DNA from 3 places in the Comamonas resistens genome. Region 3 is predicted to be linked to each of the others. Evidence: riboswitches for the same ligand, from Rfam matches in the RefSeq annotation. Region 3 holds a riboswitch; each other region holds the start of a gene.
What was found. Region 3 has a riboswitch for cobalamin ahead of QMY55_RS13555 (TonB-dependent receptor). Riboswitches for the same ligand answer to the same signal wherever they lie in the genome.

Region 1 (7,286 bases), 780 kb from region 3:
GGCTTCGATTCGGGCCCAGACCTTGTCTGCGCCCTGCGCTGGCGGCAGTTGCAGCAAGCTGCCGATTTTCTGCAGCACCGTGCGAGCCTCGGCCTGAGTGCGCGGCTCCAGCGCCACCACCTTCAGCCCCAAGGCTTCCAGCCGCCCCACGGCCCGCGACGCAGTGGAGACCAGCACCAGATCGGGCTTGAGAGCGACTATGGCTTCCACATTGGGGTCCAGCCCGCCACCCACCACAGGCAAGCTCTTCACATGGGCCGGCCAGTTGGAGTAGCGATCCACACCGACCAGACGGTTGCAAGCGTCCAGCGCGCACAAGCTCTCCGTCAGCGACGGCAGCAGGCTGATGATGCGCTGCGGCGCCTGCGGCAAAGTCACTTGCACGCCCCGCGCATCGGTGATCTGCACAGGGCCGGAAGATTGCGCCCGGACCGGCGCTGCCGCGCTAAGCCACAATGCCGCAGCCAGTACCACTGCCTGGCGGCCAATCGCGCTGAATGTCTTCATGGCTGAACTCCTTTGACGGCAATGGGCAGGCCCGCGCACATCAACGTGACGCTTTCGCAATGCGCAGCCACTTGCTGATTGAGCACACCCAGCGCATCGACAAAGGCTCGCACCTCTTTGCCCATGGGAATCACCCCCAGACCGATCTCGTTGCCCACCACGATGACGGGGCCTGCGGCCCCATCCAGCGCTTTCAAAAAGAGAGCTAGCTGCGCTGTCCAGTCTTGCGCTTGAGGCTGATTCTTATCAGATTCCTCTGTTTGCGCAGGCATCAGCCAGTTGGTCAGCCACAGAGTCAGGCAATCGATCACCAGCAGACGCTCAGGCCTGCTATGCACGGCCAGCACACCGGCCAGATCGAGTGGCTCCTCAAGGGTCTGCATGCCAGGCACACGCTCGGCCCGGTCGCGCTGGTGGCGGGCAATGCGCTCCACCATCTCCGCATCCCAGGCCTGGCCCGTGGCGACCAGCACCGCCTCATGGCGGGAATCGGCCTGCAACCACTGGCGCGCCAGCAGTTCGGCCCGGCGGGACTTGCCGCTTTTCTGGCCGCCCAGCAAAAGCAGGCTGCGCGGCAGGCCAGGGAAGGAGGTGGGTGCTGTACTCATGATTCTGAAAGAGGCTTTTTCTAGCTCTCGATTGTTGCGCCAAACAACCAGGCCGCTGCCGCTGGACAGGACGCGAACCAAGCATGAAAGTAGCTGGCCCGCACGCTGCCAGATTCATAGAAGGCCTCGCCGCGTTCAGCCTGTACCTCTGCGCCCGGACGGCTGCTACGGGTGCTGAACTGCATATCCGTGTCAAGACGGCTGTAGTGAAAAGTGTGGCCGCGCAGCAAGCCCACGGGCAGCGCCAGCTGCTGCATGCCCAGGCCACCGAGGCGGCTTTGCATGACAACCCGCCCGGGCAACACACCCCATAAAGGCTGGCTGTGCCCCTGCAAGTCGGTCACGGATTCGCACAAGGCCAGCATGCCGCCGCATTCGGCCCACAAGGGCTTGCCCTGCTTCACATGCCCGGTTATGGCATCACGCAAACCGGTGTTGGCAGACAGTGCCGCCGCATGCAGCTCCGGATAGCCGCCCGGCAGCCACAGCGCATCGCAGTCAGGCAAGCCATCGCCCGCCAGCGGAGAGAAAAAGCAAAGCTCCGCCCCCATGGCCTGCAGGCAGTCCAGATTGGCGCGATAGATAAAAGAGAAAGCCGCATCACGCCCAATGGCGATGCGCTTGCCGGCCAGCCAGGGCTTGAGCATTGGCTGGCCGCCCGTTGACTCTGGCTGCGCGAAGTCCACGCACCAGTCCTGCCAACTGGAACTGGGTTGCCCAGGCTCTGCGCTCCAGGGCCGCTGGCCAAGTGGAGTCCGGGCCAGCGCATCGGCTGCGGTATCCAGACGCTGCAGCGCATCGCTTAGCTCATGGGCTGCAATCAGGCCCAGATGCCGCTCGGGCAGCAGCGCTGCCGTGCGCGCCTTGGGTGAAGCCTCGCCCAATTGCACACTGGGCATGGCACCCAGCCACATTTGGGGATCGCGCAGACCTTTGTGGAGCAGGTCTGCATGGTGCTGCGTCGCCACGCGATTGGCCAACATGCCGGCCCAGCGCAAGCCGGGCTGGTAATGCTGCAATCCATAGGCCAGCGCCCCGAAAGTGCCGGCCATCGCCGAAGCATCGATGACGGCCAGCACCGGCAAGCCCAGGCGCTGAGCCAGATCGGCCGCACTGAGATTGCCGTCGAACAGGCCCATGACGCCCTCGACCAGAATGAGGTCGGCGCTCTGCGCTGCCTCATGCAGACGTTGGCGCACATCGGCCTCACCCGTCATCCACAGGTCCACCGAATGCACGGGGTTGCCGCTGGCCAGCTCATGCCAGTACGGGTCCAGAAAATCCGGCCCGCACTTGAACACACACACCTTGCGCCCCTGGCGCGCATGCAGCCGCGCCAGTGCCGCCGTGATTGTGGTCTTGCCCTGGCCCGAAGCCGGGGCGCTGATCAGAACAGCGGGACAGCGAACGACAGGCCCATGCATATCAGCGGATGTCATGACGGTCTCAATTACCTTCCCACTTCACGCCGATATAGCCGCTACGGCCTTCGGTGGCATAGTTCCCCTTGGTCATGGTGTCATATGCCAGCGCATAGCTCTTGTTGGTCAGATTATTGATACGCGCTATCAGACTCCATTGAGGTGTCAGCTGCTTTTGCGCCGTCAGATGCCATAACGTGTAGCCCCCCAGGACTCTTGTGTTCGCCGCATCATCGAAACGCTTGCTGGCAGCCTGCATCTCCGCCCCCAGCTTCCACCCCGCCAGCATGGTGTCGGCCGAGAGGTTCAGATAGCGCTTGGAGCGGCGGGCCAGTTGCAGGTCCTTGTCGGTATCCCGAGGATTCTGGAAGTCCACCGAACCCTGCAGATTCACCACGCCCAGGCGAGTGGTTGCTGCCAGGGTGATGCCTTCGTAGCGGGCATTGGCGACGTTGGCATAGCAACCGCCGTAGGGGCCAGTATTGCCAGGGCAAGCACCGGTCTTGCCCACATAGTTGATGAGATTGGAGAGGTTGTTGCGGTAGACGGTTGCCGAGAAGCTGTCACTGCCCTTGCCCCACTTCAAACCTAGCTCCACATTGCGACCTTTTTCAGGCTTCAGGCTGGCATCGCCATATTGGCTGAAGCGCTGATACAGCGTGGGCGCGCGAAATGCGGTCCCCGCCGATGCCGTGGCACGCCAGTTGGGCATGAACTCATAGCCATAAGCCGCGCTGCCCGTGGTGTGGCCGCCGAATTCGCTGTCCCGGTCATGACGCGCATTGAGTTGCAGCGTGTGCTTTCCTTCGTGCAGGCCATAGCCCAGCGCCAGTGCATTCTGGGAACGGCTGCGACTGCCGATATCGAGGCCGTTGTTGACCAGCTTGTCTTCACGGCGCTCAAGCGCTGCGGTCACCGTCTGCGTACCCAGCTTCCATTCGTTCTGGAACAGATAGCTGTGCAAACGCGTATCGGTTTCATAGACGCTGGGCTTGGTCTGATAGAAGTCGCGTGACTGCGTGTACTGCAGACGTGTGCTGTAGACATCGCTCCACTTGGCCAGCCAATTCAAGCCAACGGCACTCATCTTGTAGATGCTGCGATCATCGGCTGCGCTGACGTCGTAACCAGCATTCATATAGCTGGTCAGCGCCGTGGCCTCAACACGTTGATTGGGGTTGATTTGATAGCCGATGCGGCCGTTGAATGCATTGCTGCGATAGCCATCCGCATCGGGGTTGGCATCGGCAGAGGTCTTGGAGTTAAAGCCATTGCTGCTGGCATGCGACACGCCCAGGTTGTAATCCCAGCCAGCCTGCCCGCCGCTGACGCCAACCTGCGCCTTCACGGTTCCGCGACTTCCCCAGCCCAGTCCTACATAGGGCTTGGCCTTGCCTTCGCCCTTTTTGGTGAAGATCTGCACTACGCCGCCAATCGCATCCGAGCCATAGACGGCCGCAGCCGGGCCACGCAACACTTCGATGCGGTCAATGGCCTCCAGGGGGATATCCTGCCAGGAAGCTCCGCCAGTGGACTGGGAGTCCACGCGCACTCCGTCAATGTAGACCGCAGTGAAACGATTGTCGGCTCCACGCAGATAGACGCTGGAGTTGGAGCCCAGTCCGCCGTTGCGCACCATCTGCACGCCGGGCAACCTGGAGAGCACATCGGCAACGCCAGCCGCTCCTGCAGCCTCTATCGTTTCGCGGTCGACAATGGACATGTCGGCAACCAGATCCGACAAAGGCTGCTCCACTCGGTTTGCAGTGACGACGGTCTCCCGCAAAGTAGCGGTATCGGCCAACGCTAGCTGCTGGGCCTGGACACCGCCAGCAAGAAGCACAGTGGCCAGAATTGTGGGACGGATTGCGAAGGCCGTGCGTGCACACGCACCCGAAGCCGCCTGTGCAGAAGAAGCGCACAGAGGCAAATATTGCGAACTCATGGGAAGCAAATCACACAAAGACGCCCAAGCCAGCCTACCCGCCGGCACTGGGCAATACATGCTCGCATCTACGGCGGGCACACCAATGTTGGCCGGTATCCGGGCTAGGCGAATCGTCCTCTTGCCAGCCTTCCCAACGCCCAGGCGCCAGTGACTATCAGGGAAAAGGAGGAATGCACAGGCATTCCATTCGCCGACCGTTGCGGGGGCAGCGCAGGCCCGGTGCACCAGCCATGTGACGCACCTCCCTGCTTCCCGTTGAACTGAAGCAGCAGAACAGCCGCCTCGAGCACCAACAGCCGGACATTGTAATGAAGTAAACCTTGGCGCCATCCTCCATCCAGAGGAGTCAGGTGACGATTTTTTACCTTAAAACCACTGTTTATGCAGACGCCGCAAGCATATCGCGCTACGATTTTATGAAAATCAGGCGCTGATCTGCAATGTATATGCCTAACCTCCGTCCGCCGCCTTGCCGCCGCGCCTGGTCAACATATATCCAGTCAGGTTTTGCGTGCAAATTAATGCCCTACCTACGGACGGCAAGACCTACAATGGCAGAGTCTATGACCCCCCAGCCTTCTCTTGATCTCATTGCCGAGCGCGTGGAGCGTCTGCTGGTTCGCCACGAGGAACTCCAGCGCACCAATGCCTTGCTCACCGACCAGGTCATTGCCCTCACCCAGGAGCGTGATTTGCTGCGCCTGCGCCTGCAAGCTGCGCGCGCCCGCGTGGATGCCCTGATCGAACGCCTGCCCGCCAACCAGGGAGAGTGACGCAGTCACCTTCCAACTCCAGACCCAGTCACAGATGCCCATGAAGCAGATCGATGTGCAAATCATGCAGCAAAGCTATGTGCTGACCTGCCCCGATGGTCAAGAAGAACGCGTGATGGAGGCCGTCCGCCGCGTCGATGAAGCCATGATTCGTGTGCGCGACTCTGGCAAGGTGCGCTCGCGCGAGCGCGTGGCCGTGCTGGCAGCGCTGAACATGGCATTCGATGTGCTGGACCGCGATGCACAGCTGCCTCAGCAAAGCCATGCGCAGGACGAAGATCAGACCCAGCAACACGAGCCAGCCGCCGAAGCCAGCGAGGCTGAGCTGGCAGAGCAGCAGCGCCAGCAGGAACTGGCGGAACAACTCGTGCTGCGTCTGGACCAGGCCCTGGAAAATGACACACGTCTTTTGTGAAAACTGTCAAAGCCTGAAAACCTTGAGACAAAGCTGTTTTGCAAGTCACAGCTTGGGCAATCCCCGTTAAAATAGCCTCGTCTGCAAATCTGCCGGTTTTTATATTTCCTTGAACCAATGCTCATTGAGCACGGGCTTGGTACATCACCTATTGAGCGTGATCGTCTCGCGTCAGATGAACCCAACGATAGGTTGCCCTCGCCCACCTGAACCCCCGGTTCAGGATGACGAGCCGGTGGCATTTGCAGACACCACATTCCTTGAAAAGCTGCTGACCGCATCCGACTGACACATCACAGCAGCTTCGATCGCTTTCCCAAGCCCGCATCAGCGGGCTTTTTTATTCGCGATCACACTTCGCCTTCGCCACCCGCCAGAACCGCACTGCAGTGCTCGCGTCAAAGACAGCGGCTTGCGACGGAGCGCGAGTAATGAGTGGCACTTGCTGCTCTCAATGGCTGCCCAGCCAGGCCACGCTATTGAGAAACAGGCGTACCAGTTCGGTCTGGCGCCTCACACCCGTCTTGGAGAAGATCGAACGCAGATGCGCGCGCGCCGTGTTGAGGCGGATACTGAGCGCCTGAGCCGCCTCGTCGAACGACAGGCCATTGGCCAGCTGAATGGCCAATGATGTCTCGGCGGGCGTGAGTTCAAACAGTTGCTGGGCCAGCTTGACGGATGGGTCAGGCCGCCCCGTGGTATCGCGCACAAATACGGCCACGCAGGGACGTTGTTTGCCCTCCGTCCACTCATCGGATGAGGTGCTCTGCCCCCCAATTGAGCTGGCCCGACTGACGCCCCACAGACATACCTTCCGTCATGCTGCGAGGCAGGTCCTGCGGATACTCTGGTGCATCGCGGATCAGACGCTGCAGTTTGCGGTTGTCGTTGGTTGGCGTAGGCCGTCTCCAGCGCACCGGCCTTGACCCGCAAGCCATCTGCACTATTGAGAATATTGGTGGCTGCGGAGTTGCTCTCTATGAGCATGCCGTTCTGATCCAGAATCACCACGCCCACCATGAGCTGCGCCGTGGCACGACCATAAAGCGAGATCAGCTGCCTATCGCGATTGACCGCCAGATGCATAAGCTGAAATTGTTGCAATACAGGCCAGCACCCACATCGTCAAAACAGACGATGGATGCATGGCAGCTCTGTCAGTCAACGGTGTGGCCTTGTATGAGCGGCGATATCGGTACGCCATCTGCAGGCAGCGACCAGTGACCAGGCTGCGCGCTTTGCTGCAGCAAGCGTTCACGAAACTGTGGTGCAGGCACAGCGGGAGAGCATAGATAGCCCTGGTAATAATCACCCCGCATCTGCGCAATGGAGGTGCACTGCTGCTGCGTCTCGACGCCTTCGGCCACCGTCTCCAGCCCCAGTGCCTGCCCCATGCTGATGATGGCTCCCACAATGGCCTTGTCCTCGGCCTCATGGGGCAAGCCGCGCACAAAACTCTGATCGATCTTGATCTTGGAGATCGGCAGCTTTTTCAGATAGGAAAGATTGGAGTAGCCGGTGCCAAAGTCGTCGATCACAAGGCCCACACCCAGCTCTGCAATCTGGTGCACACGCATGGACATTTCCTGCACGTCCTGCAGCAAAATGCTTTCG
Region 2 (7,286 bases), 1.1 Mb from region 3:
CTGCTGCGGCTTGACATCCAGTTCCTGAGCAATCTGACCAATGATTTTTTGCATTCGATACTCGCCCCACGGCGTGCCATATAGAAAGCTAATGAGTTTGCCATACGCATGCCGCCACACCGGGCGGAATGGGCAGGCAAAGTGCAAGCAAAGCTTAAAAACTATGGATTTCATAGCTATCAGCGCTTGCCATATAAGCGCCAACTGCCAATTTCATTAAAATCCTTGGCACCATGCCAGATCTGTTCCAGGACGACTTCTTTGCCGATGAGCCGCCGCTCAAGGCGAGCCCGGGACAGACCTTGCCTGAGCCAGTCGCGGAGCCCGAACTCCAGACACGCAAGCCCCGGCGCGGCGATATCGCCCTGGCCCCACAGGCCATGCAATATGCGCAGTTGGCTTCCCAGCTGCCTGCCAATCTGCATATGGGTGCCTCGACCTGGTCCTATCCCGGCTGGGAGGGCTTGGTCTGGGACGGAGCCTACTCCAAGGACGTACTGGCCAGGAAAGGCCTGAGCGCCTATCACCAGCACCCGCTGCTGCGCACCATCTGTGTGGATCGCACCTTCTGGCGGCCGCTGACCACCAGCCAGTACGCGGCGTTTGCAGCCCAGGTGGATGAGGACTTTCGCTTCGTCGTCAAATGCCCTGCCGGCGTGACCGATGCCCAGGTGCGCACCGAGGAAGGCAAGCCACGCGAAGACAATCCGGCTTTTCTGGACCCGCGCCTGGCTGTCGAGCATTTTGTCCAGCCCACACTCGAAGGTCTGGGCTCCAGGCTGGCGGTACTGGTATTCCAGCTCAGCCCCCTGCCCTGGGGGCTGCTGAGCCGTCCCGGTCTGGTTTTCGGCAAGCTGGGCCTGATGCTGGCCGCCGTGCGGCAGGCGCTGGCCGAGCATCCGCAGGTGGTTGTGGCGGTGGAGTTGCGCGATCCGGAACTGCTGGGCCCCGCCCTGGTCGATACGCTCAAGGCTCATGGCGCGACCTTCTGCCTGGGCCTGCACGGCAAGATGCCGCCCATCGAAGAGCAACTGCCCATACTGCGTGCGCTATGGCCCGGTCCGCTGGTCTGCCGCTGGAACCTGAACCGCAGCTTTGGCGCCTATGGCTATGCCGATGCGCAAAAAAAGCACGAGCCCTTTTGCGAAATCCGCAGCGAAGACCAGCACACCCGCCAGTGGCTGGCCCGCACCGTCAAGGGAATCACCGGCGCCGGGCAGCCCGCTTTTGTGACCATCAGCAATGATGCCGAAGGCTGTGCGCCGCGCTCCATCGCCCTGCTGGCCCAGGCCATTGCCGATCTGCCTGCTGCCCGTTAGAAGCCTGTCTTTCACAGTCCGCATCAAAACCGGCTTCAGCGCTTTCCCATCAAGCGCTGACAGCTATCAAAAACAAAGCCCGGCAGTTGGGCCCGCCAGGCTTTGTCAATGGCCGTGCCAACCGCTGCCTAGTGTCAGTCCTTGAGCTGCGCCAGCGGATGGGAATGCGCGGGCCAGGGACTGTCGAAAAACGCCAGCCACTGCGCATCGCCGACATCTTCAATGCTGGCGGGACTCCAGCGCGGATGGTGATCCTTGTCCACGGCCAGGGCGCGAATGCCTTCCACCGTCTCGCTCTGACCGGGACGCAGATAGAAGCAGTGGCGCACCATATCGCGCTCCATGCGCAGGTCCTGGGCCAGCGTCATCCGGCGCGCACGGCGAATCTGCTCCAACACCACATGCAGCATCAGCGGCGAGCGCTTGCGCAACGTGGCTGCTTCGGCGCGGGCCCAGTCGCTGCCCTGCTGCAGTGCCTGCTCGATGGCGGCCACCGTGGGCTGCGCAAAGCAGGCATTGATTTCGGCAAGGTGCTCTGCACTCTTGGGCTCCACGCTCACAAAGCGCGAGCGCACCACGGCGTTCAGCGCATCGACATTGGCAAAGTCCGTTGTCGCCAGCGTCTCCCACAGCTCAGCCTGCTGATCCAGGGGAATACAGCCATCGGCCAGGCCAAAGGCCAGGGCATCACCCGCGCCAATGGTGTCACCCGTCAGCGCCAGCCACTCGCCCACCGCACCGGGGCAGCGCGAGAGGAAATAGCCGCCGCCCACATCGGGGAACAGACCGATGGCCGTCTCGGGCATGGCCATCTTGGTACGTTCGGTCACAAGGCGCAGCGAGCCGCCCTGGCTGATGCCCATGCCGCCGCCCATGACGATGCCGTCCATGAAAGCGATATAGGGCTTGCCCAGCGTGTGAATCAGATGGTTGAGCGCATATTCCTCGGTGAAGAAGTCTTCGAGCTGCGGATTGCCGCTGCTGCCGGCCGCATGCAGAAAGCGGATGTCGCCCCCCGCACAGAATGCGCCAAACACGCCATCCTTGTTGCTGCCGCGAATGGCCACGGCCAGCACTGCCGGGTCCTTTTGCCAGGCCAGCAGCGTTGCCAGCAGTTCCCGCACCATGCCCAGAGACAGCGCATTGAGCGCCCGCGGGCGGTTGAGCGTAATCATGCCCAGCTTGCCGCGCACTTCGGCAATCACTTCGGGCGAGTCCGTGCTCGGGGTGGTCGTCATTGTTGTTACTCCTTGAATCTTGGGCCATGTAGAGGCCTGGGGCTGACGACTGATTATGCGAGGCCCGACCACGCCAGCTGGGACAAGGACGTGACAAATGCAGCCATTGTCGGGAACGGGAAAAACCATACCAGCGCCTGAGCTGGCTAATATGGGAAGCGTTCTGGAAGCGACCTTGCCCAGACCACCCTGCCTCCCACATTGCCGCTTTTCAGCTGCTTTTCATGACCGATCTCCCGCCCCAGCCCGACACATCAGCCCAAACCGGAAGCCTGGAGCCCAAACCGCTTTCGGCTCCTGTGCGCTATCTGCTGATGGCTTTTGCACTGATCTGCGTGCTGCTGGGGCTGATAGGCGCTGTCGTGCCCGGCATGCCGACCACGGTCTTCATCCTCATGGCGGCCTGGGCGGCTGTACGCAGTTCACCCCGGCTGCATCGCTGGCTCTACGCCCACCACATTTTCGGCCCTCTGCTGCGCAACTGGGATGCGGGCGGACATGTCAGCCGCCGCGTGAAATGGACGGCGACGGCCAGCATGCTATTGAGCGGCACACTGATTCTTTATGTCTCTCACAAGCCCTGGCTGACGGCCGTAACGCTCAGCATCATGGGCTGCGTACTGATCTGGCTATGGCTGCGGCCCGAACCCCAAACCTGAAGCCCAAACTGGGGCCATAAGCTGCGCATCCTCTCTGCCGACATCCTCCCCAGAACGAGCAATCCGCCGAGCCAATGCAAATTTCAAAGGGCCTGAAGACTCAGCGCGAAAAGTTATCGCTTAAGATTCACGCTGATCACAGGTGTTTCCTGGCCGCTTTGCGCGGCAGGAAATGAAACGAGAAGCAGGTGATCGGCCCAGCCCGATATTCCTGCACTGCACCCGCAACGGTAATCAAAGATATTCAGACACAGGTCATTGCGTGCAATGACAGTCACTGCGAAAGCGGGAAGACGTCTCTGAATTCAACTTCCGAGTTGAGCTTTGTAAGTCCGGAGACCGGCCTGATGTGAACAAGGCGCAGCGGGATTGCATGTGGCTTGATGGGCTGGTGCAGCTGCGCCGCCAATCTCCTCACCTCCTTCCTCTGCACATATCAATCGTCCGGCCCGGGTATCGGCCTGACCGACTGTGGATCTGGCATGGTGCGAGGAATTCTCTGGCTGGCGCGACTGCGGCCCGCCGCTTGCGACGACATCTGCGCGATAGCGGCGGCGGCTTGCCATGGCTGACTCCGTCAAGGTGCAGGGATGGTGCCCAACCGCCTGGCGGCCCATGCAGGCCCAGGATGGCTGGATTGTGCGCATACGCCCGCATTGCGCCTCCATCAGTGCCGCGCAGTGGCGTATTCTTTCCGGCCTCGCACTCTCGCATGCCCACCCACAGCTGGAGCTGACCCGCCTGGGCAATGTCCAGTTGCGCGGAGTGGAAGACGCGCAACTGACGGCACTGCGTTCAGGGCTGATCGATGCAGGTCTGGTACCTGCCAATGTCGATGCCGACCTGGCCCCTGCCGTCCACTGCAGCCCTTTCTACCAAGTCCGGGATCGGACCCACGAATTGGCAGACCTGCTTTCTGCGGCCGTGGCACAGCACCTGAGCCCACGCGCGTTGCAACAGCAAGGTATGACGGCGCTTCCCAGCAAGTTTGGCCTGCTGGTCGATGACCCGGCACAAAGCCTGAGGGGCATCTCGGCAGATCTGCGTCTATGGGTTCAGCCGGACCAGGCAGGGCTCGGCTATGCCCTCTCTTTGGGCGATTCCAGCAAGCGATATGGCTATACCTCTGCCGCGGAAGCGATAGATGCTGCCCTGCAAGTCGCCATCTGGTTCGCACGCCAGCGCATGTCGGCCGCAGGTGCAGCGCCCACACGGCTGCATCAGTTGCTCAAGACTCAGCAGCCTGAGCTGTCGGTGCTCAAAACCGCTCCACAATATGCAGCAGCGCCCGGCGCCGAAGCATTCGCGCGCCCCGTCAAGCCCGGCCTGCACGGACATGACTGGGTCATAGGCGCCCCCCTTGGCCGTATCGACGCACCGGCAATGCAGCAACTGGCAGGCTGCCTGCCTGCCAAGACGGAAATCAGGGTTACGCCCTGGCGCTCCCTGCTGCTGCCAGGCAGCGAACTCGAAGCGGCGCCACTGAGCACTGCCCACTGGATGACCGATGCAGCAGATGCCCGCAACCGCGTCTCGGCCTGTACCGGCAGCCCCGGATGCACACAGGCACTGATTCCTGCCCAGACCCTGGCACTGCAGCTTGCGCCGCATACGCGGGAAGGCACGGAGATGCACATCAGCGGCTGCCCCAAGCTCTGTGCGCTGCCCGGCGACGCCACCGCCGTCGTCTTTGCCAGCACTGGCAATACGGGTCAGTTGCTGCTGAACGCCGGCCCGCCCGGCCGGCTCGCTAGCCCCACCATTCAAATCCCCTGTGAGGCCCTGCCATCAGAGCCCGCAGGAATACAAAAACTGATCCATGAGCTATCAATATGAAAAGCACGGTGAAGAGATTTACCGTCAGTCTTTCAGCATCATCCGCCGCGAAGCCGATCTGGCGCGCTTCAGCGCACTGGAAGAGCGCGTGGCCTGCCGGATGATCCATGCCGCAGGCATGGTGGAGCTGGCCTCTCACATTCATTTTTCACCGGACTTTGCGGTAACTGCAGAGGCGGCGCTGCAAGCGGGTGCCCCCATCCTCTGCGATGCCCGCATGGTCAGCGAAGGCATCACCCGCAAGCGGCTACCGGCCAACAACCCCATCATCTGCACGCTGCAGGATGCACGCACTCCCGAGCTGGCCCTGACCATGGGCAATACGCGCAGCGCTGCAGCCCTGGAGCTGTGGCGCGGCCGGCTGGAAGGCGCAGTGGTCGCCATCGGCAATGCCCCCACTGCCCTGTTTCATTTGCTGAACATGCTGGCAGATCCTGACTGCCCCCGCCCCGCCGCCATCATCGGCTGCCCTGTGGGCTTTGTGGGTGCAGCGGAATCCAAGGCTGCCTTGCGCGAGTGGGCGCAGATTCCCTTTGCCATTGTCGAGGGCCGCCTGGGTGGATCGGCCATCACCGTGGCGGCCGTCAATGCGCTGGCCACGCCCATAGAGTGAGGTCAGTGATGAATCGCGGAAAAATCGTATGCGTGGGCCTTGGCCCTGGCGACCCAGAGATGATGAGCGTGAAAGCCGATCGACTGCTGCGCAATGCGCGCCACGTGGCTTACTTTCGCAAGCGTGGCCATCCGGGCAAGGCCAGACAATTGGTCAACGGCATGCTGCATGCACAGGTCACCGAATACCCGATGGAGTATCCGTTGACCACGGAGATCCCGCATGACGATCCTCGTTATATCGCCCAGCTCTCGGACTTCTATCTGGACTGGCAGTCCCGGCTGACAGAGCTGGCGCAGGACCAGGAAGTGGTTGTGCTCTGCGAGGGAGATCCGTTTTTTTACGGCTCTTTCATGCATCTTTACGTGCGCCTGCAGCAAGCGGGCATTGCCCAGGTCGAGGTATTGGCCGGCATTCCAGGCATGGTGGGCTGCTGGCACGCCACAGGCATCCCCATGACCTGGGGCGACGATGTCATGAGCGTGCTGCCCGCAACCTTGGCCGATGCACCGCTGCGCGAACATATGGCGCGCTCCGACGCGCTGGTCATCATGAAGGTGGGCCGTCACCTGAATCGCATTCGCACGCTGCTGACCGAACAAGGCAAGCTGGACCAGGCCTGGCTGGTCATCAACGGCACGATGAGCGACCAGCAAGTCATGCCGCTGTGCAACGCGCCCGAACGCTGCCCGTATTTCGCCATCGTGATCGTGCACGGCCAAGGTCGCCGCCCTGCCAATGACATGTGAGCAGCATCCCATGCCAAATGCAATCACAGGCCAGCTTTGCGTGGTTGGCCTTGGCCCGGGCCATGCGGACTTGCTGACGGAGCAGGTCAAAAAATCCATTGCCGAGGCCACGGATGCCTTTGGCTATTTCCCCTACGTTGAACGCCTGTCGGGCCTGGCCCATCTGCGCCTGCATGCCAGCGACAACCGCGAGGAGCTTGACCGCGCAAGAGCCGCCTTGAACGTCGCAGCCGAAGGCAGGAAAGTGCTGATGCTCTCGTCCGGCGACCCCGGTGTGTTTGCCATGGCCAGTGCCGTGTTCGAAGTTCTGGAACACGCAAGCCCCGACGAGCGCCAGCGCTGGAGTGCCCTGCAGATCGAGGTACAACCAGGCATCACGGCCATGCTGGCCGCAGCAGCCCGTCTGGGCGCACCGCTGGGCCATGATTTCTGCACCATCAATCTGTCGGACAACCTCAAGCCCGCCGCCGTGATAGAGCGTCGTATTCGTCTGGCCGCACAGGCCGATTTCGCCATGGCCTTCTACAACCCCTGCTCCAGGTCGCGACCCGAAGGCTTTGTCAGAGCCCTCAAGGTATTGCGCGAGGAGTGCGAGCCAGAGCGGCTGATCTGCTTTGCCCGCAATGTCAGCAGAGACGACGAGACCGTCACCGTCACATCCCTCTCATCGGCCAAGGCCGAGATGGCCGATATGCGAACCCTGGTGATTGTGGGCAATCGCCTGACCCGCCGGATAGGCCGGCATGTCTACACGCCGCGCAGCTACGAGATGCCTTCATATGCCTGAAAGCTCCGCAGCCTCAGAGCGACTTCTTCAGCCAGCTCATCGCCTGCTCGGGAGTCTGGCATTGAGGCCGCTGCGGCAGCTGGGG
Region 3 (7,286 bases):
ACTTGGCTGCCAGTTCTGCGTCCTCGGTCTGGGCGGCCAGAGCCTGGGCCCAGTACAGAGCGATGTAGAACTGCGAACCACGGTTGTCCAGCTCGCCGGTGCGACGTGAAGGCGACTTGTCCTCGTCCAGCAGCTTGCCCGTGGCCTCGTCCAGGGTCTTGGCCAGCAGCTTGGCGCGGCTGTTGTTTTCCTTGATACCCAGGTCTTCCAGCGACACGGCCAGAGCCAGGAACTCGCCCAGCGAATCCCAGCGCAGGTGGTTTTCTTCCACCAGTTGCTGCACATGCTTGGGCGCGGAGCCGCCGGCACCGGTTTCGTACATGCCGCCACCGGCCATCAGAGGCACGATGGACAGCATCTTGGCCGAGGTACCCAGCTCCATGATGGGGAACAGGTCGGTCAGGTAGTCGCGCAGAATGTTGCCGGTCACCGAGATGGTGTCCAGGCCGCGGGCCACGCGCTCCAGCGTGTAGCGCATGGCGCGCACTTGCGAGAGGATGTGGATTTCCAGGCCCGTGGTGTCGTAGTCCTTCAAGTAGGTCTGCACCTTCTTGATCAGCTCGGCTTCATGGGGACGGTAGGGGTCCAGCCAGAACACGGCAGGCATGCCGGAGTTGCGGGCACGGGTCACGGCCAGCTTCACCCAGTCGCGGATGGGAGCATCCTTGACCTGGCACATGCGCCAGATATCACCCTCTTCCACGTTCTGGCTCAGCAGCACTTCGCCGGTGGCGATGTCCACGATATTGGCCACGCCGTCTTCGGCGATTTCGAAGGTCTTGTCGTGCGAGCCGTACTCTTCAGCCTTTTGCGCCATCAGACCCACGTTGGGCACGGTGCCCATGGTCTTGGGGTCGAAGTTGCCGTGCCACTTGCAGAAGTTGATCATCTCCTGGTAGATACGGGCAAAGGTGGACTCGGGCATCACGGCCTTGCAGTCGTAGGGCTTGCCATCGGCCGCCCACATCTTGCCGCCCACGCGAATCATGGCAGGCATGGAGGCATCGACGATCACGTCGTTGGGCGAATGGAAGTTGGTGATGCCCTTGGCGGAATCGACCATGGCCAGACGCGGACGATCTTCCTGGCACTTGTGCAGGTCACGGATGATCTCTTCGCGCTGCGATGCGGGCAGGGTTTCAATCTTTTCGTACAGATTGGCCATGCCGTTGTTCACGTTCACGCCCAGCTGATCGAACAGCTTGCCGTGCTTCTCGAAAGCTTCCTTGTAGAAAATCTTCACGCAGTGGCCGAACACGATGGGGTGAGACACCTTCATCATCGTGGCCTTGACGTGCAGCGAGAACAGGATGCCGGACTCTTTGCAGTCTTCGATCTCCTTTTCATAGAAGGCGCACAGGGCTTTCTTGCTCATGAACATGGAGTCGATGACTTCACCGTCCAGCAGCTTGACCTTTTCCTTGAGCACGATGGTCTTGCCGGACTTGGTTTCCAGCACCATCTTCACGTCACGGGCCTTGTCCAGGGTCATGGACTTTTCGCCGTGGTAGAAGTCGCCCTCGCTCATGTGCGACACATGGGTCTGCGACCACTGCTTCCACTCACCCATGGAGTGAGGGTGCTTCTTGGCGTAGTTCTTGACGGCGGCAGGGGCGCGGCGGTCGGAGTTGCCTTCGCGCAGCACGGGGTTCACGGCAGAGCCCAGGCACTTGCTGTAGCGCGCCTTGATGTCCTTTTCTTCGTCTGTCGTGGGGTTCTCGGGGAAGTTGGGAATCTTGTAGCCCTTGAACTGCAGCTCCTTGATGGCAGCAGTCAGCTGGCCCACGGATGCCGAGATATTGGGCAGCTTGATGATGTTGGCTTCGGGAGTCAGCGTCAGCTTGCCCAGCTCGGCCAGGTTGTTGGGAGCGCGCTGCTCTTCGGTCAGGAAGTCGGGGAACTCGCCCAGAATGCGGCCGGCCAACGAGATGTCGCTGGTTTCCACATTGATGCCGGCAGGAGCCGCAAATGCGCGGATCACGGGCAGGAAGGCACTGGTGGCCAGACGAGGTGCCTCGTCCGTCAAGGTGTAGATGATGGTGGGTTGCTGCGTACTCATCTCTTGTCTCAGGTAATGAAAAGGTGGGGCGTGCCTTGGGCCTTCATCCCGAGCTTGCGCAATGGGGCCTGACACAGCAGGAAGCATTGCTATTTTTTTGCAATGCGTTCCCACGATACAAAATTCTAAGCGCAACCGGTGCAAATTTTTTAAGTCTTGTACAAGACCTAGGGTTTTACATTCACTTTGCCACCCGGTTTTCATTGGGAAATCGGCCAATATCCTTCATTTTCCAACATGTAAAAAATACCGCACTTGATTTGCAAGCAGCTTCACGCTTGCGCACTGCAATATAATTTCGCAATTCGAAAAGCAGGTCTTTGCGTCTTCTGGCAAGACTTGCGTTTCGAAAGCAACAGGTGCCCGAATTCCATTCGGGTTAAACGGGAACAGGGTGCAAAGCCCTGGCTGCCCCCGCAACGGTAAGCAGATCAAACTGTTTCAAGGCTCGCGTCTGACGCGCGGGCCAGTCACTGGTGTTCTACGTGGCCTCATCGACGAGGTGCGCGGCAGCACCGGGAAGGCGAAACAGCATGCCTCGCGCAATCTGCCAGCCCGGATACCGGCCTGTTGAGCGCTGCGCCGCGCGGGCCTTGGCCCAAGGGCCAGCATGTGCAACGACCGCCTGCGGGGTGCAGCGTGATGGCAACAAGCTGATCGCAGGCGCTTTGCAGCGCGGTGCGCCCCAGCATGAAATCGTCACAAGCAAGCAGGCCGGTCAGCTCTCGCTGAACCATGAAATATCTTGTCCTGCCTGCCGTGATGATCGGCCTGGCACCTGCAGCACTGGCTATTGCCGCAGAAACCCGCGCCGAAGAACGAACCGGCCTTCCCCCGGCGCAGCTGCCCACAGTACAGGTCACCGATACCGCCGAAGGTGGCCTCGGTCTGTCTCTGCCCAGCACCTCGGGCAGCCGTACCGGCATTGCCACCCGTGACCTGCCAGCCAGCCTGGAGCATGTGAGCGAGCAGACCTGGCAGGAGCGCGGTGACAGCCGCATGGCCGACATCATCGGGCGTACCGTGGGCATGACACCTTTGTCCCCCACCAGCTACAGCAGCCTGTCCTTTGGTTCGCGCGGCTTCACCGGCACCAACTCGGTCGGCATTGCCGAAGACGGCGTACGCCTGGGCGTGGCGTCCAGCACCACCCCCTACCCTGCCAACAGCTGGGGCTACGAGCGCGTGGAAGTGCTGCGCGGCCCTGCCTCCATCGTCTACGGCACGGGCACCGTGGGCGCGACCGCCAATATCGTGCGCAAACAGCCCACGCGTGAGAGCGTGCGTGAAGTTCTGCTCGGTACCGGATCGCACGGCAGCGCCAAGCTGGGTCTGGGCGCAGGCGGCGCCCTGAGCGACACGCTGAGCTACCGCCTCGATGCCTACGGCCACTACACCCGGGGTGAACATGACATGGCGCGCGCCAGCGGCGGCAAGCTGATGAGCACGCTGCGCTGGCAGCCCACGGCGGCCCTGCGCATGGAGCTGCTGGCCGATGTCAGTGACGAAAAACCTGCACACTACTTCGGCACGCCCACCGTGAACGGCGCCATCGTGCCCGAGCTTCTGGGGCGCAACTTCAACACCGCCGACAGCGATATCCGCATCAAGGACAAGCGTGTCCGTGCCCGCGCCCAGTACCAGATCAATGACTGGGTCAGCGTGAGCAACGAGCTCTATCGCTTCAAGGCCGACCGCTACTGGCGCAATATTGAGGCGTACCAATATCTGCCAGCAACGCAGCAGCTGAGGCTGGGCGATTACCTGGAGCTCTCACATGACCTGGAGCAGACCGGCAACCGCCTGGAAACCGCCGTCAACGCAGGCGCTCACAAGCTGGTTTTGGGATGGGAGGTCAACAGGGCCAAATTCAACTTTGCCCGCAACGACTATGCCGGCAGCGACCTCATCGGCGTGAACAGCCCTTCGCTCACCTACTGGCCTAATTCATCGCCCTTGCTGCCCAGCTTCACCACGGCGGCCACTACCCACGACTTCTACGCCGAAGACGCATGGTCGCTCGGCGATCGCTGGCTGCTGCTGGCCGGCATTCGCCGCGACATGACGGACTTTGACCGCAAGGATCTGACAGGGCCTAATTCTTTCGGCAAAAACCTGGGCGGCACGGCATGGCGTCTGGGCCTGACGCACAGGCTCAACGCGCAAACCAGCCTCTACGGCCAGATCTCGCAAGGCCATGACCCCGTCACCAATGTGCTGACGCTGAATCTCGCCAACAAAGACTTCAAGCTGACCACCGCCCGCCAGGTGGAAGTGGGGCTGAAACAGCAGTTTGCCCAGGGTCAGGGCGAGTGGACGGTCGCTGCCTACCGCATTGAGAAAGATGACATTGTCACCACCGACCTCATCACCAAGCTGCAGTATCAAGGTGGCAGGCAGCACTCTCAGGGTCTGGAGCTGAGCGGCGTTCTTCGCCTTTCCCCCAACTGGCGTCTGGAGGGCAACTACGCCTTGGTCAGTGCCCAATACGATGAACTCGTCAAGAGCGGTGTCGATCTCAGCGGCAAACGCCCGTCGAACGTGCCGCGCCAGACCGCCAACCTCTGGGCTCACTACACCGCCGCAAGCGCCATCGGACGCTGGCAGGCATCGCTAGGCGCTCGCACCGTCAGTCAACGCTTTGCAGATGATGCCAATACCGCCAGTTCTGGTGGCTACACCGTCTGGGACGCAGCGCTGAGCTGGAAGCCTCAGCCGCGTGCGACTTATCGCCTGTCGCTGCGCAATCTGAGCGACAAGCTTTACACCTATTCAGCGATCTCCGGCACTCAAGCCTACCCAGGCGAAGGTCGCCGCGTGGATCTGACTGCAGAGTTCACGTTCTGACCGCGGCTGTCGCAACCATAGCGATTTGATATCAGGAGCTGCTACCGCATGTTGTTCCTTGCATTGACCCTTGTTTAACAATGAAAAACTGTTGCTGCAAGCGTAGAACGCTCTCCTATCTGAAGCACTCCACGGTTGCAGTGCTGGCATGTCTGGCACTGCAGGCCTGCACCGACCATCAAAGCCCGACAGCAAGCCCATCTGCAGGCGGCATGGCCAGAGCGCCCATCACGGTGGAGGTCTGCGGCCAGAGCGTGGTCTATGACAAGGTACCGCAGCGCGCCGTCACCCATGGCATCAACATCACCGAGATGTTTCTGGCCCTGGGCCTGCAGGACCGCTGGGCGGGCTACGGAGGCCTGCGCGACATCAAGCGTCTGCCCGCAGAAATGCGACCGCTGCTGGCCCATGTGCCCGACCTGTCCAACCAGGGCATGAACCTGGAGACGCTGCTCAATGTTCAGCCCGACTTTGTCTTCAGCGGCTGGGCCTATGGCTTTCGCCCCGGGCAGATCACGCCCGCCAGTCTCAAGGAGATGGGCATTGCCAGCTATGTGCTCACAGAATCCTGCATACGCCAGGTTCAGCGCGAAAAGGTATCGCTGGAAGACACCTTCAACGACCTGCTCAACCTGGGCCGCATCTTCGATATCGAAGCCAGGGCAGAAAAGCTGGTGCAGACCCAGCGCCAGCAGCTGCAGCAGATTCAGGATGCGCTCAAAGACGTTGACTACAGGCCCAAGGTGTTTGTCTTCGACAGCGGCACCGACATCCCCGTGACCACGGGCCGCTTCGCCATGCCGCAGGCCATGATAGAGGCCGCTGGCGGGCGCAATATTTTTGATGATCTGGACAGCAGCTGGATGCGCGGCAACTGGGAAGACGTGATTGCACGCGACCCGGACTGGATTGTGATCGTCGATGACGACAGGCCCACACCCAGCGGTAAAACCCAGTTTTTGCTGAGCAAGCCCGAGCTGGCCCAGGTCAAGGCCATACGAGAGAAAAAGCTGCTGCGCCTGGAATTTGCCGAGGCCACGCCCGGCCCGCGCAATGTCGCCGCCGTGCAGCGTCTGGCCCATGCGCTGCATCCCGAGAAAGTGGCGCTGCCATGAATGTCCTGCCCGGGATCGCCGCCCCTTCGGCATTTTTTGCACGGCAGCGCCAGCAGCTGGCGCTATGGATACTGGCCTTGGGCGCCGCTTTGCTGATCTCGCTGACGCTGGCCATCACCCTGGGGCCGGTACGCATTGCGCCGCTGCAAGCCTGGCAGATCACCGCGCATGAGCTGGGCCTGCATCTGGGGCTGGATTGGCAGCCCGGTCAATGGAGCATTGCCCAGCACCAGATCGTCTGGCGCGTGCGCCTGCCCCGCGTGCTGCTGGCGGCCCTGGCGGGCTCCGGGTTGGCACTGGTCGGCGTCGCCATGCAGGCCATGGTGCGCAACCCCCTGGCCGACCCTTATCTGCTGGGCGTGTCCTCGGGCGCATCGGTAGGCGCCGTCAGTGTACTGGCCTTTGGCGCCCTGGCTTTTGCGGGCGAGCTGGCCCTGCCCCTGGGCGCTTTTGGCGGTGCCTTGGCCGCCTGCACCGCCGTCTATTTTCTGGCGCTGGCCAATGGCCGGCTGATGGCAACGCGTCTGATTCTGGGCGGCGTGGCCATTGCCTACTGTCTGGGTGGCATCACCAGCCTGATCGTGCTCACGGCCGATCAGCGCGAGCTGGCCAACTCCGTGCTGAGCTGGACGCTGGGCAGTCTGGCCGGCACCCGCTGGGACGAGCTGGGCCTGCCCGCGGCCCTGCTGCTGGCAGGCATCGTCCTGCTGCTGGCCCAGGCCCGCTCGCTCAATGCCCTGCTGTCTGGCGAAGAAACCGCCGCAACGCTGGGCGTGGACACCACCAACACGCGGCGCTGGCTGTTTGTGCTGGTCTCTTTGGTCACCGGCGTGCTGGTGGCACTGACCGGCCCCATCGGTTTTGTGGGCCTGATCGTGCCGCATATCACCCGCATGCTGGTGGGTTCGGAGCACCGCCGGGTGCTGCCCGTCGCGGCACTGATAGGAGCCATCTTTCTGGTCTGGGTCGATGTGTTTTCCCGCATCAGCTTTGCCCCGGCAGAAGTGCCCGTGGGCGTCATCACCTCGCTATTGGGTGGCCCGTTTTTCATCTGGATGCTGATGCGCAAAAGTGCGCGAGAAAGGCTGAACGCATGAGCCGCCCGGCCGTTCCGAAGGCTCATAGCACCGCAGCGCATCAGCGCGAAGGTACCCCAGTGAGCGAGCCTTCGGTCTCCCCTCTTCTTCAGGCCCAGGCATTGCACTGGAAGGCCGCCGCCGCGCATATCGTGCGCGACATCAGCCTGCAGGTGAGCCGTGGCGAAT

Region 1: another riboswitch for cobalamin. It lies ahead of QMY55_RS09970 (TonB-dependent receptor domain-containing protein); the one in region 3 lies ahead of QMY55_RS13555 (TonB-dependent receptor).
Region 2: another riboswitch for cobalamin. It lies ahead of QMY55_RS08180 (nitrite reductase); the one in region 3 lies ahead of QMY55_RS13555 (TonB-dependent receptor).

What each region holds. Positions count from the first base shown of each region.
Region 1 is NZ_CP125947.1:2,124,047-2,131,332, reverse strand. Features, by position in the region: gene QMY55_RS09985 (ABC transporter substrate-binding protein) at 1-507, opposite strand, end outside; gene QMY55_RS09980 (bifunctional adenosylcobinamide kinase/adenosylcobinamide-phosphate guanylyltransferase) at 504-1,115, opposite strand; gene QMY55_RS09975 (cobyrinate a,c-diamide synthase) at 1,136-2,554, opposite strand; gene QMY55_RS09970 (TonB-dependent receptor domain-containing protein) at 2,562-4,481, opposite strand; cobalamin riboswitch at 4,555-4,793, opposite strand; gene QMY55_RS09965 (DUF904 domain-containing protein) at 5,048-5,257, shown strand; gene QMY55_RS09960 (cell division protein ZapA) at 5,298-5,672, shown strand; partial or broken gene QMY55_RS09955 (helix-turn-helix transcriptional regulator) at 6,124-6,755, opposite strand; gene QMY55_RS09950 (sensor domain-containing protein) at 6,830-7,286, opposite strand, start outside.
Region 2 is NZ_CP125947.1:1,762,583-1,769,868, reverse strand. Features, by position in the region: gene QMY55_RS08200 (Tex family protein) at 1-54, opposite strand, end outside; gene QMY55_RS08195 (DUF72 domain-containing protein) at 234-1,319, shown strand; gene QMY55_RS08190 (enoyl-CoA hydratase/isomerase family protein) at 1,454-2,557, opposite strand; gene QMY55_RS08185 (YbaN family protein) at 2,782-3,216, shown strand; cobalamin riboswitch at 3,340-3,578, shown strand; gene QMY55_RS08180 (nitrite reductase) at 3,781-5,052, shown strand; gene QMY55_RS08175 (precorrin-8X methylmutase) at 5,036-5,665, shown strand; gene cobI (precorrin-2 C(20)-methyltransferase) at 5,674-6,414, shown strand; gene cobJ (precorrin-3B C(17)-methyltransferase) at 6,425-7,201, shown strand; gene QMY55_RS08160 (cobalt-precorrin-6A reductase) at 7,215-7,286, opposite strand, start outside.
Region 3 is NZ_CP125947.1:2,900,084-2,907,369, forward strand. Features, by position in the region: gene QMY55_RS13550 (NADP-dependent isocitrate dehydrogenase) at 1-2,059, opposite strand, end outside; cobalamin riboswitch at 2,400-2,644, shown strand; gene QMY55_RS13555 (TonB-dependent receptor) at 2,795-4,906, shown strand; gene QMY55_RS13560 (ABC transporter substrate-binding protein) at 5,119-6,021, shown strand; gene QMY55_RS13565 (FecCD family ABC transporter permease) at 6,018-7,118, shown strand; gene QMY55_RS13570 (ABC transporter ATP-binding protein) at 7,115-7,286, shown strand, end outside.